Regions from separate parts of the Roseibium alexandrii DFL-11 genome, predicted to be linked through region 1. Evidence: predicted binding sites of a transcription regulator. Region 1 holds the regulator's gene; the other holds the start of a gene.
What was found. Region 1 encodes LexA, which represses DNA repair genes until DNA is damaged. Its sites were predicted from a motif close to TGTTCNNNNTGTGTTCNG; they were not measured.
Positions count from the first base shown of each region.

Region 1 (9,602 bases):
CGGGCGATAAAACAACGTGACTTGCCACGGTCAGAGCGTTTTGTGCGTTTTAGGCCGACTGGTCCCACAGCTTCATAGAGCTTAATCCAAGTATAGATTGTTCGCCGTTTCAGAACGATAGTCTTTCCAGACCAATCGATAGAGTATAATTGGCTCTAAAACTCAAAACAGATTTGGGCTTACATTAATACTTTGAGGCATCGAACAAGACTGTTTCATCATGGAAAGCAAGAAACTCGATTCCGCTTGAGTTTTTGTTGCAGGCCTGTGCCGGAGCTGGAGAAAAGATAGATTACTTTCTCTTTGGAGAGGCATTACAGCGACAACAGTCCGAATTGATTGAAACTGCCATCGATGATTTCCGAATAATGACCATGAAGCTAACTGGCGAACGGATCCTCATCGAGATCCTGGAACAGCACGCCCCAGAAGCGCTTGCGTTCATGGAGGCGAAGGAAATGCAAAAAGAAGGTGAAACCATCGGACTGGCGATGTTGATATTTGCTGAATTCATCGAACGAGAGAAAAAGGCATTTGTGGACAGCGGGCGCATGACCAACAAAGAATTCAAAGATTACATTCGAAATGTGGACCGATATGACCTCCCGTACTTTGCACGGGCGATCAAACACCGAAACAAAAAGGGTCCGCAATAGGTCCGCAGTCGAACACTCCTGGACCGGAAGCATCTAACATCGAGGAAAATTCTCTATTTGTTTTCAATACGTTCCACGTTTAATTTGCATTGGCCGATATTGCGGACCCTACGGTCCGCAGTCGATGATCACTCAACCTTTTGAAAACAAACCGCACTTTGAACTCTGCTGCCATTTATTTACGGCCAGACAAACCGCTGCCCGTGCCGTTTAATTCTAACAGCTACAGCAGAACAGTAAGAGAACGTTTACCCTTGCAGAACACAATGAGAACAGGTAGCATGTTCTTGATTTGTACTGAGCGATTCTCAGACAAAACCAAACTCAGGGCGAGGAACCGCAGTATGCTGACGCGTAAGCAGTACGAACTGCTCATGTTCATTCACGAAAGACTGAAGGAAACCGGCGTCCCGCCGTCTTTCGATGAAATGAAAGATGCTTTGGACCTCCGCTCCAAATCCGGCATCCACCGGCTGATCACAGCCCTGGAAGAACGTGGCTTCATACGCCGGCTTCCCAACAGAGCCCGCGCCATGGAAGTTGTCCGCTTGCCGGATTCGATCGCGCCGGGTCTGGGTGCGCCGCGTCCAAGAGGCAGCTTCTCTCCAGAAGTGATCGAAGGATCTCTCGGCAAACCGGCACCGGCTCCAGCACCCGCGCCGGAACCTGTTGCAGCATCGACGGAAATCCCGGTCATGGGACGGATTGCGGCCGGTGTTCCGATCGAGGCGATCCAGACCCACAGCCACTCCATCAGCGTCCCGCCAGAACTTCTCGGCAAAGGGGAACATTACGCTCTGGAAGTGCGCGGAGATTCGATGATCGAGGCTGGCATTTTGGACGGGGACACCGTCCTGATCCGCCGGACGGAAAGCGCCGATAGCGGCGACATCGTCGTGGCCCTTGTGGACGACGAGGAAGCAACGCTCAAGCGGCTGCGCAAGAAAGGCCCATCGATCGCGCTTGAGGCCGCCAATCCGGCCTACGAGACCCGTATTTTCGGACCGGGCCGTGTCCGTGTGCAAGGTAAACTTGTTTCTCTATTCCGCCGGTACTGAGGCGTCTATACTGGCAGGCATCTTCAAGAGTTGCCCGCTGCTTCGGTTTTGTAAGTAGTCCCGAGTGGTTTAATCAGCTGATGCGCGCAAGCTGGCGCGCGTGACCGTTCCTTGCTTGTGCCACGGCCGCGGAGGCGCTGGTTTTGCGTACTCGACTGATTGTATTTGGGTTTGGCAAACGACTGCGTTGGCAGTTTTAGCCGGTGCCGGTGTAGTTTGCGGATGCATTACTTGGGCTAGCGCCTCACTTCTTCTTTGAACCGCAGCTTCTATTCTCGCCCCCTTTTTGACCAGCGGGCCCTTCGTTGGGGAGCCTGTTCGACAGACTTGTTCCAGCCAGATGGAGACAGCGCCGCGCGCCTTTCTGATTTCCCGGTCGAACACTTCGGCTGCGCGGCATACTTCTGGCGCGACCATATCGGTCACGATCATATCGGCCTTTTGACAGTCATAAAAAAAGGCGTCCCGGGTTTTGGGCAGCGCGATGTGGATCGGCACGTGCTCAACACCAACTACTCCCCGCGCTGCAAACGCCCGGACAACACAGCCTGAAGGGTCACAAGAGCGCTGATCATCTTTCATCTTGCGCGATTTAATCGCTTCAGCTGACACTCCTTCCCTTTCGAACCAAGTCTCTACGGAAAAAGAACTTCTCGCGCTGGACATCTGTAAACTTCCCTCAAAATCCCGCGCGGCCAATTGAGGCCCGGTTGCCGGAATGTAAATATCTGGCGGGCGCGATATTATCGCAAGCGCAATTCCGATAGACGCAAGACCCAAACAGATCATCCGGAAGCGGCCTGGAGCGAGCAGCAAACCCAAAAAGCCTGCCAACAAAACAGCGGCAGACAGGCCGGTCAAACTGCCCATCCGGCCAAAGTCAGGCGCAATTTGTTCTGTGAACTCGGCTATCCGAATCAGCACCGCCAGACCGGCGCTCATGATCTTGAGTGGGATTGCCGCCAAACCGAACGGCATCAGGACCAGTGCGACCACGCCCATTGGCATTACGATGATCGAAAAAACCGGCATTCCCAGCATGTTACCAACCAGTCCGAAGGGCGCGATCCGGGAAAAATGGTACGCACCGACAATGCCGGTTGCGATCCCGGCGACGAGTGCCGTCACGAACAAACCGGTGGCCCATTTTAGTGCACCGGACAAGAACCAAAAGGGCCCGTTTGCTGATGGGATGAAAATCCTGCGTCTCTTTTGATGCGACCGCCACAGATCATAAACGGCGACCAGTGCGATCACGGCCGCAAACGACATCTGAAAACCTGGATAAAACAGGCGTTCCGGCGCGAGCAGAAGTAAAAACAGGCCGGCGATTGCGACCGATCGCAGCGTCAATCCCCGGCGTCCGGTCATGATCCCCAAAAAGACCAGCGCGATCATAATGAAGGATCTTTGGGTAGCGACCGATGCCCCGGACAGCAGAAGATAAAAAGCTGCCGCGACGAGGGCGAGAACCGCTGAGACCTTATGGATTGGCCAGCGCAGCGCAAGGCCCGGGATGAGTGCCAAGGTGCCAAGACACACAGCATAAGCACCGCCTGCAAAGAGCGCCATATGCAGGCCAGAAATCGCCAGTATATGCGCAAGGCCCGCAGCCCGAAGGCTCTCTTCGGTCTTTTCATCTATACCGCCGCGGTCCCCCACCAAGAGTGCTACCGCAAGAGCAGTTTCCGGGCCTTCCGGCAAAAGCGCCGAAATCCGCGCCGCCAGGTGCTGGCGGAGCCCATTAACATGGCGAACGAGCAGAAGGACCTGAGATGGCGCAGGTCCCTGGACGATCTCAGGAGCTCCGTAACTGAAGCCGCTTGCGCCAATGCCGTCAAAATAGGCGCGGAAGGAAAAGTCATATCCGCCCGGCACCACAGGGCCCATGGGCGGAAACAAGCGGGCCCGGACTTTGATCCAGTCGCCGGGTGCAATGCCCGCATCTGCCGGAATGCGCAACCGGACCCGGTTTGCAAACCGCGCGTCGGTATTGGCTCTGGCATCAACTTCACTGAGGCGGACCACAACGCGCTTGCCGGACCGGGTTTCCTGCACCTTCAAGACTTCACCGCGCAACAGAACTGTCATCGGCTCCGCCAGCCGGGGCGCGTCCACTGCAGCTGTTCGGAGTGTTGCAGTGCTGAGCCCTGCCAAAAGGGCGAGCAAAAGGATCAAAATTCGCGGCAGGCCCATTCGGATGGCATGGGAGCCCGCGAAACCAGCTGATAAAACGAATAGCACGCCAAGAACCGGCCAACTCGGCTCGTCAGGCAACAAGCTGTAGAGAAAAATACCGGCGCTGAAGGAAAATCCGGTCCACAGAAGACCCTGCTTTTGCCAAAACTGCTCCCAATCGTCCGCCGTTCCCGCCCAACCGGCGCGCTGATCAATTGGCCGGTCTTTGCGTTCTCTCCGGGCTCTCAGAAACGCGATCCAGGGCGATGCGTCGGTGGGCCTGCGGCTGTTATCCATGTTTGACGATAAAACTGAAAGGTCACTAACGGGAGCGCCGGGGACACCCCGGTTGTCATCATCGGCGTCTGGTTTCACCTCCCGTACCACCCGCGCTCCTTCTGCCGGGTTTGACGATCGCAGCAAAGCCTATTTTGCCTCAGGCTTGCCTATGCTAAGACCGCGCCACTATCCGTCAGGCGCAGATCCGCGCCTCATTCTGACAGAGACTTTCAAAAAGCACCATGGCACAAGATATCGTCACGCGTTTCGCCCCATCCCCGACCGGATTTCTTCATATTGGCGGTGCCCGCACCGCACTCTTCAACTGGCTGTTCGCCAAGCATCACGGCGGCAAGATGCTGCTGCGCATCGAAGACACAGACCGGGCCCGCTCCACACAAGAAGCGGTCGATGCGCTGATGGATGGTCTTTCGTGGCTGGGCCTTGATTGGGACGGCGAACCGATCTCCCAGTTCTCCCGCGTGGCACGCCACGAGGAAGTTGTTGACCAGATGCTGGAAAACGGCACGGCCTACCGCTGTTATTCCACGCCGGAAGAAGTGGATGCGATGCGCGAAAAGGCGCGCGCAGAAGGCAGGCCGCCACGTTATGACGGCACCTGGCGCGACAAGGATGCGTCCGAAGCGCCCGAAGGCATTGATCCGGTGATCCGGCTGAAAGCCCCGCAAGACGGTGAAACTGTCGTGGACGACATGGTTCAAGGCCGTGTGGTGATCCCGAACAAGGATCTTGATGACTTTGTCCTCCTGCGCTCCGACGGCACGCCGACATACATGCTGGCCGTGGTTGTCGACGATCACGACATGGGCATCACGCATATCATCCGCGGCGTCGACCATCTTACCAACGCGGCCCGGCAGACGTTGATTTTTGATGCCAACGGCTGGGACGTGCCGAAAATGGCGCATATTCCGCTGATCCACGGACCGGACGGTGCCAAACTTTCCAAGCGCCATGGCGCGACGGGCGCCGAAGCCTACCGGGCCCTCGGCTATCTGCCGCAAGCCATGCGCAACTACCTCGCCCGCCTCGGCTGGAGCCATGGCGATGAAGAGATCATGTCGCTTGAGGACATGGTCAAATGGTTCGGCATGGATGCCGTTGGTCAGTCGGCAGCGCGCTTCGATTTCAAGAAGCTGGAAAATCTCAATGGCCATTACATGCGCGCAACCGACGACGCTGAGCTGCTTGAGCATTGGAAGGTCTATCTAGCCCATGCGGGCGATGGGGCGGCGGTCTTGGAATGGATGTCGGACGCGGCCAATGCCCAGACGGCTCTGACGGCCCTTCCCGGCCTGAAGGAACGCGCAAAGACACTTGTCGAACTGACCGACAGCGCGTCCTACCTTTGGCGCCAGCGTCCTCTCGAAAATGACGAGAAGGCGATCAAGATCCTCACAGATGACGCCCGGGCGGTTCTGGGCGATCTGAACGGCGTGCTTTCTGGCGTTGCTGACTGGCAAGCGGAACCGCTGGAGGCGGCTGTCAAAGCCTATGCGGAAGACAAGGATGTGAAACTCGGCAAAGTCGCCCAGCCACTGCGCGCTGCGTTGACCGGCCGGGGCACTTCCCCTGGCATTTATGACGTTCTGATTGCGCTCGGCCGGGACGAATCCCTGGCCCGGATTGCCGATCAGGCTGCCTGACACAGCATTGACCATTGTTCCGGCGCATATTGCTGCAGTGCGCCGGAACATAAGCAAACCGCAACATGTAGGTCTTTGACCAAAGCGTTATACGCTGCTGCTTGCGGCAGTGCGGCAAATGGGCTAGGCAAGACGCGACCATTCCTCCAGCACAGTCTGGCCGCCTCATTTGGGTCTTGCATCCAAGGCCCGTGGCTCGGCAGTGCAAGGGTAACAAATAGGGGGTTTTCTGAATGGCCGACAACAACGCCAAGCTCAACGTCGGTGGCAACGACCACGATTTCGACGTCCTTGACGGATCCATCGGACCGTCGGTTGTGAACATCTCGTCCCTTTACAAGGACACGGGCATGTTCACCTACGACCCGGGCTTTACCTCAACCGCATCGTGCGAATCCAAAATCACCTACATCGATGGTGACGAAGGCACGCTGCTGTATCGCGGGTATCCGATCGAACAGCTCGCCGACCATGGTGACTTCCTGGAATCCTGCTATCTGCTGCTCTATGGCGAGCTGCCGACCAAGACGCAGAAAGACGATTTCGTCACCCGTGTGACCTATCATACGATGATCCACGAACAGATGAACCGGTTCTATTCCGGTTTCCGCCGCGACGCCCACCCGATGGCGATCCTCTGCGGCACCGTCGGCGCCCTGTCAGCATTCTATCATGACAGCACCGACATTTCCGATCCGCATCAGCGGATGGTCGCATCCCTGCGCATGATCGCGAAACTGCCGACCATGGCTGCGATGGCCTACAAGTACCACGTCGGTCAGCCGTTCGTTTATCCGCGCAACGATCTCGGCTACGCAGCGAACTTCCTGCACATGTGCTTTGCTGTTCCGTGTGAAGAGTACAAGGTAAACCCGGTTCTGGCGCGCGCCATGGATCGTATCTTCATCTTGCACGCCGATCACGAGCAGAACGCCTCCACATCCACCGTGCGTCTTGCCGGTTCTTCCGGTGCGAACCCGTTCGCATGTATTGCAGCAGGCATTGCCTGTCTCTGGGGCCCGGCACACGGCGGCGCCAACGAAGCGGCGCTGAACATGCTTTCCGAAATCGGTTCTGTTGACCGCATTCCGGAGTTTGTTGCCCGCGCGAAAGACAAGAACGATCCGTTCCGTCTCATGGGCTTCGGTCACCGGGTCTACAAGAACTACGATCCGCGCGCCAAGATCATGCAGAAGACCTGCCACGAGGTTCTCGGCGAACTCGGCATCAAGGACGATCCGCTCCTCGACATTGCGATGGAACTGGAAAAGATCGCCCTGAACGATCCGTATTTCGTCGAGAAGAAGCTTTATCCGAACATCGACTTCTACTCCGGCATCACGCTGCGCGCGCTCGGATTCCCGACCACAATGTTCACCGTGCTGTTCGCGCTTGCGCGGACCGTCGGCTGGATCGCCCAGTGGAAGGAAATGGTGGAAGATCCGTCCCAGCGTATCGGCCGCCCGCGTCAGCTCTACACAGGTGCCTCCAAGCGTGACTACGTACCGATCGATCAGCGCCGCTGATTGGTTCAGGCACTGACCAGACCAAAGCCCCGGATCACAGATCCGGGGCTTTTCTTGTTTCTGGGGGGAGATGACGCCTCTCAGAAAAACTCACGCTCTCGCATCTCCGGTCTGATCTACCTAAAAACACTTACGCAGTTGCCACAGCTTGTTCGCGTAACAACAGCATGTTGTGATTTTCCTGGGATGGAGGACCGTAAATGCAAGATCACAGGTCAAAAAGGTCACGTACGCCACATGAGGACGTACTGGTCGAAGATCTGGTCCCGCGTATCGCGCAGGAGCTTCATAAACGGTTTGCGGCCAGGCTTGCGGCAAAACCTGAGAGCCAACACAAGTCGGTGTTGCGATCGGAAGATACTCGGCGACCACGCAATAACCGGGCACACCGCCATGTGCCGGTCTATATTCCTCTCTCAAACCCTAGCGACTACTGCGAACGGTATCAGTGCGCCCCGCTGCCGTTCAACTTGTTTCACGGGAATGCTACGCCGCCCGCAGGCATTCGATAGGCCCTCAACCGGCCAACTCGAGACCCGGCGGCAATACCCTCTCGATTTCAGGGCGTCAGCAATGGGCTGACAAACCCTTCAGGTTTCACGGCGAGCACCGGACACTTGAGGCTGTTGATGATGTTCTCAGCCGTGTTGCCAATGAAAACGCCACTGAGCCCTGTCCGGGCGACCGTTCCCATCACCACGAGATCCGCATTTTGTAGGTTACTCTGTATTTCAATCACGCGTTCCACCGCACCGCGGACCAGAAGCGGCCGTAAAACCACGTTCGGACTTGCCAATCGCCGGCGCATTGTTTTGAGCAACCGGCGCATGGTTTCTTCGCGGATTTTCACTGTCTCCCGCACGTAGTCATTGGCTGCCTTGCGCGCATCCCCGGTGTCTGAAAAAGCCCAGACCATGCCCTCGCCAACCGCGTCCCATGCATGAAGCACGATGATTTCTGACCCGTGCGCATGCGCAACACGCGCCGCAGCTTCGACAACGCGCTGGTTCAAGAGTTCCAAAGTGTCCGGTTCCGCCGCATCCCAGTTGTCCAAATCCACCGCAGCGATAACCCGGCGTGGCACCGGCTCAGCGGTCCCGGACTGCAACCAGACCGCACAGGGACATTTGCGCAATAGATGCTGGTCGTTGCTTGCATGAAGGAAACCACTGATGCCGGTCAACGGCTCGGCTGCTTTCACCACAAAATCACATCCCGTTTCACCGACATGCCTGATGATGCTCAGATACGCTTTTCCGACAACAATCCGAGGTTCAATCACTTGATCCGGCAGAACCCTTTTCAGGTTCTCAGTCGCGCCCCCCCGCGCACGGGTCACCATCTCTTCAATAATCGCGTCTTTGTCGCGTCCGGCCAGCCGGGCGATAATCGCAATGTCCTGCGGTGGTTCCACGCAAGCGATCACCTCTAAACCGGCCTTATGCGCCTTTGCCAACTCGGCCGCGCTCTTAAGTGCAATCTGCGTATCAGTGTCATCGATTACGGCAAGTATCTTTTTTGGACACCCCAGCTCACCAATCATGCCGGCAGTTCCTTTTGACCTTCAGGATCTTGCAGACCGGGCAAAGAGGGAGCCGCGCGCCCGGCTATCATGTTTGCGGCGGCATAAGCTGCGTCACGGTACGGCATCATGACGATGTCAGCGTTTATCTTTGAGAGAGCCTCAGCAGTGACTTCACGGTGGGCGGCAACCGCAACACGTCCTTCAAACCCAAGATCACGGGCAGCTTTCAGCAAAGCAAAGCGCGGGTCATCATGTGTAAGGCCGGTGTCGTGTTCCGGGACCGCCATCACGAGCCATTCCGCATTGCCAAGTGGAAGATGAGCAAGAAACTCCGGATCTGTCGCATCCCCAAACAACACGTCATAGCCAAGCGTCCGGGCATTCCTGACAGCACCAGGGCTGAAATCCACACCAAGAATCCGTTTGCCATCCTCTTTCAATGCGTTGGCAATCCCGAGCCCGTACCGGCCCAGACCAAACAGGATCACGTCATAGGGCTTTGCAGACACGTTGCTGCCCTCGGGTTCGGCTGCCGTGTTGCGCCGTTCGAAGATCCCAAGGAACGGTTCGAGCGCGGCATAGAGCTGATGCGAGAACGTGATCATGTAGGTCGATGCTGCGATTGTGACCAGCCCGACAAGTGTCACCAGGCCAAGCGCACGTTCATCCACGTGGCCGATCGTCAGCCCCATTGCCATGAAGATCAGAGAAAA
Region 1 is NZ_CM011002.1:1,489,186-1,498,787, forward strand. Features, by position in the region: gene SADFL11_RS06955 (hypothetical protein) at 258-656, shown strand; gene lexA (transcriptional repressor LexA) at 1,001-1,714, shown strand; gene SADFL11_RS06965 (ComEC/Rec2 family competence protein) at 1,784-4,279, opposite strand; gene gltX (glutamate--tRNA ligase) at 4,414-5,838, shown strand; gene gltA (citrate synthase) at 6,072-7,364, shown strand; gene SADFL11_RS06980 (universal stress protein) at 7,924-8,907, opposite strand; gene SADFL11_RS06985 (cation:proton antiporter) at 8,904-9,602, opposite strand, start outside.

Region 2 (9,602 bases), 1.2 Mb from region 1:
CAGGGCTCCGGTGCTTTTCAGTGTGATGGCGGCGGCCCGAAGCCCTAACGGCACGGCATCGTTCAGATGATACCCGCGGCAGAGGCCGGCAATCGTTCCGGCGGTCAAAGCATCTCCGGCACCGGTCACGTCAACGATTTGGGTTGCAAGGGTCTTATGAGCGGTGATTGCCTCTACGTTGAGGACAAGCACATCGGATTTGCCATTGGTCAGGACCACCCGCTTAGCGCCGAGGTATTGAAGGTCGCGGAGCAGGTCTTCGCTCGATGTCTCTGTGCTCTTGCCCGTCATGGCGAGCGCTTCGCCGCGATTGAGCATCAGGCAATGGAGTTTGGGAAGCAGCGGCAGCAGCCGGGTGGCTTTGGAATTGGAAACAGCGTTTGCGACCAATCTGCCTTTAGGCGCGCGATCAGAAACGGACTTCAAGAGCTGATCCGGCAGGTTTGCATCGATGAACCACAGCCCGGTTTTCAAGGACGCTGGGAGCGCATCGAAGACCGGATCAAAGAGATCTGGCGGAGCTTCGCTCAGCACCCGGTCATCCACGCTTGCAGCAGCGAGCGACCCGTCCGGATTGTGAAAGGCAATGTATTGACCCGTCGAAAATCCGGTGCGTTCCAGGGTGTAAAGCTCGATCCCATCGGCGGTCAGTTGCTCCGATAAGCTCGCCCCAGCGCCATCGGCTCCAATTGCACCGGCAAGCCCGGTTGGAATGTCCAGCCGAACAAGTGTCCTTGCAATGTTGGTCGCAACTCCGCCGGGCTTTGCAGTCAGCTTCGCCGGTGTTGACGTTTCCGGGCGATAGGCCTCGCTGGCATGGGCAAGCGTATCATAGTGGATTGCGCCGGTACACAAGACCGGTAGGGGAGAAAAAGGAAACACGTTTGTCATCATCACATCAATAGGCGAGGGAGTGCCATTTCCGCTTTGACATCCCTGCAGAAAACTTGAAGACCGGCGGGCTAACAGATTGCGCCTTTGTCCGCAACCAGCCGGTCACTCTGTGATTCTCTCACGCTGCCCGGTCTCCGAATGTTCCAAATTTAACTTACCTTGCGTTATTCTTTATACATTCATATGAGAACATATTGGAAACAAAAGGCAAATTCCATTTAAATACCAAACGGTTTTGGGGGCTTGAAAAATGAGAACAAAATAAGTACAAAGGAGCGGATTGAAACAGAGCGTCCATCATGGAATAAGGAGCGTTCAGCCATGTCGCAAAGTACACTTCGTCTCGTAGAAAGCAGCCAGATGGACAAGACAAAAGCGCTTGATGCAGCGCTCAGCCAGATTGAACGGGCCTTTGGTAAAGGCTCCATCATGCGAATGGGCCAGGGGCAGGTCGTGGAGGTTCAATCAGTCTCCACCGGGTCGCTTGGTCTTGACATCGCCCTTGGCATTGGCGGTCTGCCGAAAGGCCGGATCGTCGAGATCTACGGGCCGGAATCGTCCGGTAAGACGACACTGGCTCTGCACACGGTGGCCGAAGCGCAAAAGACCGGCGGCATTTGTGCCTTCATCGATGCCGAGCACGCGCTTGACCCGATTTACGCCCGCAAGCTGGGTGTTGATATCGACAACCTGCTCATTTCCCAGCCGGATGCCGGGGAACAGGCTCTGGAAATTGCCGATACGCTTGTCCGCTCCGGCGCGATCGATGTGTTGGTGATCGATTCGGTTGCTGCATTGACGCCGAAGGCCGAGCTCGAAGGCGAAATGGGCGACAGCCTGCCCGGTATGCAGGCGCGTTTGATGAGCCAGGCCCTGCGGAAGCTGACGGCGTCGATTTCCAAGTCAAAATGCATGGTGATCTTTATCAATCAGATCCGGATGAAGATTGGTGTGATGTTTGGCTCACCGGAAACCACTACCGGCGGCAACGCCTTGAAATTTTACGCCTCCGTCCGTCTGGACATCCGCCGGATCGGTGCGATCAAGGACAAGGATGAAGTCGTCGGCAACCAGACCCGTGTCAAAGTGGTCAAGAACAAGCTTGCGCCGCCATTCCGTCAGGTTGAGTTCGACATCATTTACGGTGAGGGCGTGTCAAAGATGGGCGAGTTGATCGATCTAGGCGTCAAGGGCGGCATTGTCGAGAAGTCGGGCGCATGGTTCTCCTACAACAGCCAGCGGCTCGGCCAGGGTCGTGAGAATTCGAAGCAGTTCCTGCGCGAAAACAAAGAAATTGCAGACGAGATTGAATTGTCTATCCGCCAGAACGCCGGGCTCATCGCCGAGGCGATCATTGACCCGGCTGGCGGTGAAGAGGACGACGATTAAGTTCGACCCGCATTTAGATCGAAAACATTAGCTGTTCTAGTCGGAATTGGCGGTTTTCAGAATTCAAGAGCCCTTCCGGAGCTGATCCGGGAGGGCTTTTTGTGGTCCGGGCACTCTCCGTCGATTGCTGTCGCGAACCCCGTATGAAACTTCGATCCGAACCGCAGAATCTCGGGGGCAGACCGCTGGACACACCGAGTGCCGAAAGTTAAAAGGCTGTTCCGGTGCGCAGGGATTGTCCCTGACACGCACCTTTGTCGATGTTTCTTTAGGGCCCGGACGCGGGCCCGGATCTAAGCGAGACGTGAATGACCGGCGTAAACGAAATCCGCTCCGCCTTTCTGGACTACTTCAAGGCCAACGATCACGAGGTGGTCGACTCCGGTCCGCTAGTGCCTCGCAACGATCCGACCTTGATGTTCGCAAATGCGGGCATGAACCAGTTCAAGAACGTCTTTACCGGGCTGGAGACGCGGGATTACAGCCGGGCCGTTACTGCCCAAAAGGTCGTGCGTGCGGGCGGCAAGCACAACGATCTCGACAATGTTGGTTATACCGCGCGCCACCACACATTCTTCGAAATGCTCGGCAATTTCTCCTTCGGCGACTATTTCAAGGAACGCGCGATTGAGCTCGCCTGGAACCTGATAACCAAGGAGTACGGTCTTCCGAAGGACCGCCTGCTGGTGACGGTGTATGCAGAAGATGATGACGCGGCAGTGTTCTGGAAAAAGATCGCCGGTCTTTCTGACGACAAGATTATCCGCATCCCGACGTCCGACAATTTCTGGACAATGGGGGACACCGGTCCGTGTGGCCCGTGTTCGGAAATTTTCTACGATCACGGCGATCATATCTGGGGCGGCCCTCCAGGAACGCCGGAAGAAGATGGCGACCGGTTTGTCGAGATCTGGAACCTCGTCTTCATGCAGTACGAGCAGACACCGGATTCGCGTCTCGATTTGCCGCGCCCGTCCATCGACACAGGCATGGGCATTGAGCGTCTTGCGACCGTTCTCCAAGGCGTCCACAACAACTATGACATCGATCTGTTTCGGGCGTTGATCTCCGCTTCCGAGCACGAAACAGGTGTTGAGGCGTCCGGCGATGCGCTGTCGAGCCACCGGGTGATCTCGGATCACCTGCGCTCCACCAGCTTTTTGATCGCCGACGGCGTGTTGCCGTCGAACGAGGGCCGCGGCTACGTTCTGCGCCGGATCATGCGCCGCGGTATGCGTCACGCCCATTTGTTGGGCGCGCGCGATCCGCTGATGCACAAGCTGGTCCCGTCGCTGATCCGTGAAATGGGCCGTGCTTATCCCGAGCTAACGCGTGCCGAGGCGTTGATCACCGAAACCTTGAAGCTGGAAGAAACCCGGTTCCGCAAAACACTGGAGCGGGGGCTTGGATTGCTGGACACAGCAACCGAAGATCTGACCGCGGGTGGACAACTCGACGGCGAAACGGCCTTCAAGCTCTATGACACATACGGTTTCCCGCTGGATCTGACGCAGGATGCCTTGCGTGTCCGGGATATCACCGTCGATACCGACGGTTTTGATGCTGCTATGGAGCGCCAGAAAGCGGAAGCGCGTGCAGCCTGGTCTGGATCCGGCGGTGCGGCTACCGAAGCCGTCTGGTTTGCCATGAAGGAAAAATACGGTGCCACCGATTTCCTCGGGTATGAGACGGAAGTCGCCGAAGGTATCGTTGCGGGCTTAGCGGCAGATGACGCGGAGACCAATGAACTGAAAGCTGGTGAGACCGGTTTTGTCGTTTTAAATCAGACGCCGTTCTATGGAGAGAGCGGCGGTCAGGTCGGCGACACCGGCGTGATGACGGCACCTGGTGTGAAGATCACGGTCACCGATACACAAAAGAAGGCTGACGGTCTTTTTGTGCATGTCGTGACTGTTGACGAAGGTACCGTAACGCCTGAGCTCGCACTGGAGTTGAAGGTGGATCACGACCGGCGTTCGGCTGTCCGGTCGAACCACACGGCAACCCACCTTGTGCATGAAGCTTTGCGTGAAGTCCTTGGAACGCACGTCGCCCAGAAAGGCTCGCTGGTCTCGCCGGACCGTTTGCGCTTCGATTTCTCTCATCCCAAGCCGATGAGTGACGACGAGCTGGCGATTGTCGAGACCTTCGCCAATGAAATCATTCTGCAGAATGCGTCTGTTGAAACCCGTTTGATGGCTGTTGATGACGCGATCGAGGCTGGCGCCATGGCGCTGTTCGGTGAGAAATACGGCGAAGAAGTCCGCGTCGTCTCCATGGGTACAGCGCTTCATGGCGACAAGACCGGCAAGCCTTATTCACTTGAGCTTTGCGGCGGAACGCATGTCAAACGGACGGGCGACATTGGCCTTGTAACACTTGTTTCCGAAGGCGCGGTGGCCGCTGGCGTGCGCCGGATCGAGGCCCTGACCGGGGCTGAAGCGCGGACTTACCTCGATACGCAAGACAAGCGGCTTCGCGAAGTCGCCGGGATCCTGAAGGTGGGCACTGGGGATGTTCCATCCCGTGTTGCTCAGCTTGTCGAGGAACGGCGTAAGCTGGAAAAGGAACTGGCGGACGCACGCAAGAAGCTTGCAATGGGCGGCGGCGCGGACGGCGGAACTCCGGTCAAGGATGCCGGCAGTTTCAAACTGATGGCCCGCACCGTCGAAGGCATCAACCCGAAGGACCTGAAAGGCATGGCCGACGAAGCCAAGACCCAGCTTGGGTCCGGCGTTGTTGTGCTCATCAACGTCGCGGAAGATGGGAAAGCAGCCATCGTCACTGCGGTGACGAGGGATTTGACCGAAAAGGTGAGTGCCGTGGATCTGGTGCGGATCGGGTCTGAAGCGCTCGGCGGTCGTGGCGGCGGCGGCCGCCCGGACATGGCGCAGGCCGGTGGCCCGGATGGATCAAAGGCCGAGAGTGCCGTTTCTGCGATTGAGGCGCATTTGGCTGGTCTTTGAAACTGACCTGACAGCACACGGAACAGTAAAAGGAGCGGGAGCACACAGTCTTCCGCCCTTTTTGTTATTGCTCCTTGTGCAGCTTGCCTATCTGCAGACATGCACTTGCGCTTCCGCAGGATAATTTTGCGCAACTCGAAACTTCGGCTATGTCTTTTAAAAAGTGAGTCCACTGCAAGCAGGACAACCTGTGCCCGGCCATGATTTTAAACGCGCACTCTACGAAGTGCTTGAAGATACCGGTAAACGCCGTCTTGCGGCGCAAAGCCTGCGCAATTTTCTGATCTTCCTGATTGTGGCAAATGTCGTGTTTGCCGTCTTGGAGACCGTGCCGGAAATCCGGGACACGTTCGGCCCGCATTTGAGGTTTTTACAGCTTGGCTCCGGCGTCATTTTTCTGATCGAATACCTATTGCGGCTCTACGTGGCGGACCTTCACCCGCCGATGCGCCGCTACGGACCGGTCGGGGCCCGGTTGCGCTATGCGCTTCATCCGGACGCGATTGTCGATCTCATAGGCGCATTGCCGTTGGTTCTCGTTCTGGTTTTGCCAAACCAGGCCGTGACGATGGTCGTCATCTTTCGTTTGTTGCGGTTCCTGAAGCTCGCCCGCTATTCCCCGGCGCTCCGATCGCTGATTTCCGCGGTTGCCGCAGAGCGCAAGGCGCTCATAGGATCCAGCATGATCATCTTTGGCGTGATCCTGATGGCCGCCACGCTGATGTATCTGATTGAACACAATCATCAGCCGGAGAAATTCCGCAGCATCCTGCACGGTATCTACTGGGCCATCACCACGGTGACCACGGTTGGCTACGGAGATGTCGTGCCAATCAGCAACCTCGGCAAGATGGTCGGGGCGGTTGTCATGCTCATGGGTTATGGGTTGATTGCATTGCCGGTTGGCATCATTGCCTCAGCTTTTGCGCGCGAGATCCACAGCCGTGATTTTGTCGTCACTTGGTCCATGGTTGCCCGTGTGCCGCTGTTTGAAGATCTGAGCGCGACGGAAGTGGCGTCGGTTTCAAAACTTCTTCAAGCCTTCAACGTGCGCAAGGGGGCCACCATCGCCGAAGCTGGAGACATCGCTGACCGGATGTTTTTCATCACCAGCGGTGAAGTCGAAATCCGCACGGAACACGGGACGGTGTTCCTTGGCGAAGGAAATTTCTTCGGCGAACTGGCGCTCCTCAATCAGGCAGTTCGCAGAACAACGGTGGTCGCCTACCGGGATTGCCAGTTACTCGTGCTTGAGGCTGGCGCTCTGCAACAGCTGATGGATCAGGATGCGGCTCTGGCGAAGAAAATCATGGATGAGGCCCGGGAGCGGGTCGAGGCCGGCAAGAAGGTGCTCGGTGAAATCGCTGAAGAAGAACTGGAGCAGGCGGGCATCGTGCCTTCCGATGAAGATAACAATCTGCAGCCGGAGTTGTTCGAAGATGGCCGGCCCGTGAAGGCTGACTAGAGCAGCACTCCGCTTAAAAGGCGCTGCCTATTGTCTGCGGCAAATGAAAATCAGGGCGTCAAGCCGGGCGGGACCTGCCGGTAGAGCGGATGGCCATGCCAGAAGACATCCGTTGGTCCGACTGCAAAATCAACCACGTTCCAGCGGTCATATTGATAGCGAAGCAGAACATAGGTTTGAAGACCGTCCATATAGTCCGCCTCGCTGGCGTAAACGGTGTTGCGCAGGTCGATCGGAGCGCCTCCGGGCCGTTGTGGCGCAACGCCTGCAAAGGCCCAACCACCGCCAGCCCGAAGCCAGCTCACAACGAATTCGACCGGCGCTCCAAAATGGGCTTCGGCCAGCGGGCGGACCGCGTTAAGGATTGCTGAGCGCTCGGCAGTGCCTCTTGCTGGCTCCTGGACCGGTTGGGCATGTGCGGCCGGGGTGAGGATCAAGAGGCAAGCGGCGCATAAGAGTGCGCTGACAAACCTCTGGAATACATATAAAAACCGGCCTTGTTCTGAATTTGATTCAACCAGCTTCCGTTTGGGAAGTATCTGTCCGCCTGGCGCGGAAATCTTAAGATGAAAGTCAGTCATGAAAACCATTGGTCTGCTCGGCGGTATGAGCTGGGAAAGCACAGTCACTTATTACCAGCTTTTGAACCGAATGACACGGGATCGGCTGGGCGGCCTGCATTCGGCGAAATGTCTGCTTTGGTCTTTCGATTTTGCCGATGTTGCCAAGGCGCAATCCGATGGCGACTGGGCACGGGCAACGCGCCTCATGATTGACGCAGCGCAGAACCTGGAACGCGGCGGTGCGGAGTGCTTGGTGATATGTACCAACACCATGCATAAAATGGCCGGAGAGGTTCAGGCCGCGGTCGATATCCCACTCATTCACATTGCCGATGCGACGGCACCGGCAATCAAGTCAGCAGGCAGCACAGCGCCCTTGCTGCTCGCAACCGCCTATACGATGGAGCAGGACTTTTACAAAGGTCATCTGCGTGATCAGCACGGGATTGAGGTGCGGATCCCGGAGGCTGATGACCGGGCGGCGGTGCACCGGATCATCTATGAAGAACTTTGTCAGGGAGAAGTGTTGGACCGCTCCAAGACGCGCTATCTCGACGTTGTTGACCGCGCCGTCGCTGCAGGTGCCGATGGCGTTATATTCGGATGCACGGAAATCGGACTATTGGTTTCAGAAGTAGACTTTCGCGTTCCAGCCTTCAATACAACAACGCTGCATGCCGAGGCCGCCGTCAGTTTTGCACTCGGCTGAATACGAAAATCTGATCAGAGACACTTGAAACTGCGGCCGGCAATGGGCATTTGCGCAAAAGTAAACTCATCAGTATACTTTTTTCGCAAAGCTTGAAAGGAAAGACCATGACCGCCACCGCTCTGATCACCGGAGCCTCTTCAGGTATCGGTGCCGCATTTGCCCGCTACCATGCCGCAAAAGGCGGAGATCTTGTTCTCGTCGCACGGCGTGAAGACGCGCTCGAGCAGTTGAAAACAGAGCTGGAGGCAAAGCATGGCATTAATGTGCATGTCTTTGCGCGGGATGTGGGGTCTGGCGAAGCCGCGCAAGCGCTGTACGACGAGATCACCAAGGCGGGGATTGAGGTTGGAATTCTGATCAACAATGCCGGATTTGGCGGCCGGGGCAATCACATCGAGCGGGAGCTTGCCAGCGAGCAGGCGATGGTCGATCTGAATGTCATGTCCTTGATGACGCTGACCCGGCTGTTCGGACACGAAATGGCCCAGCGCGGGAAGGGCTACATCCTGAATGTCGGGTCAACGGCCGGTTTTATGCCCGGGCCATCACAGGCCGTCTATTTCGCAACCAAAGCCTTCGTGAACTCCTATTCGCAGGCGCTCAATGAAGAGTTGAAGCCTAAGGGCGTGAAAGTGACAGTTCTGGCACCTGGATATGTCGAGACTGAGTTTGCCAAAATTGCAGATCTTGAAGGAACGCAGCTGACGCGCTCCGGCGCAACGCCGGAAAGCGTGGCAAAGATCGGCTATGACGCGATGATGGAGGGCAAGCTGGTTTCGATTAACGAGAAGGCACTCGACTTCTCGCTCAATTGGGTGATTCCGCTGTTGCCGCGCCGAGCCGTCCTGAAAATGGTTTCCAAGATGCAGGCGAAGTAGCCGCGCGAAACTGTCAGTCCAGCGGTCAATGCACCCGGCAGGCGGAGGTAGACCTGCGCCGGGTGCCGCTGTTTTTTAAAGATCAGCCATGGCCTTTTGCAGGTTCTCGTCGATCTTGTCGAGGAAGCCGGTTGTTGTCAGCCAGCCTTGATCCGGGCCGACCAGCAACGCCAGATCCTTGGTCATGTAGCCGCTTTCAACGGTCTTGATGCAGACGGTCTCCAGCGTCTTGGCAAAGCGGGCGAGCTTGTCGTTGCCGTCCAGCTTTGCCCGATGCGCTAGCCCGCGGGTCCAGGCAAAGATCGAGGCAATCGAGTTGGTCGATGTGCTCTCGCCCTTTTCGTGCTGGCGATAATGACGGGTAACCGTGCCGTGGGCCGCTTCCGCTTCCACCGTCTTGCCGTCCGGGCTCATCAGGACCGAGGTCATAAGGCCAAGAGAGCCGAAGCCTTGGGCAACCGTGTCGGACTGCACATCCCCGTCATAGTTCTTGCAGGCCCAGACATAACCGCCAGACCATTTCAGGGCACTGGCGACCATGTCGTCGATCAGGCGATGCTCGTACCAGATCCCGGCTTCGGCATACTTGTCCTTGAACTCCGCCTCGTAGATTTCCTGGAACAGATCCTTGAAGCGGCCGTCGTAGGCTTTCAGGATAGTGTTCTTGGTGGAGAGGTAACACGGCACCTTCCGGCCCAGCGCATAGTTCAGCGAAGCGCGGGCAAAGTCGCGGAT
Region 2 is NZ_CM011002.1:241,300-250,901, forward strand. Features, by position in the region: gene SADFL11_RS01075 (PfkB family carbohydrate kinase) at 1-891, opposite strand, end outside; gene recA (recombinase RecA) at 1,216-2,283, shown strand; gene alaS (alanine--tRNA ligase) at 2,592-5,249, shown strand; gene SADFL11_RS01090 (cyclic nucleotide-gated ion channel) at 5,440-6,714, shown strand; gene SADFL11_RS01095 (hypothetical protein) at 6,765-7,295, opposite strand; gene SADFL11_RS01100 (aspartate/glutamate racemase family protein) at 7,294-7,986, shown strand; gene SADFL11_RS01105 (SDR family NAD(P)-dependent oxidoreductase) at 8,094-8,867, shown strand; gene SADFL11_RS01110 (NADP-dependent isocitrate dehydrogenase) at 8,943-9,602, opposite strand, start outside.
Region 2: a site for LexA is predicted at 1,147-1,164, ahead of recA (recombinase RecA). Genes of this name have one in related genera too.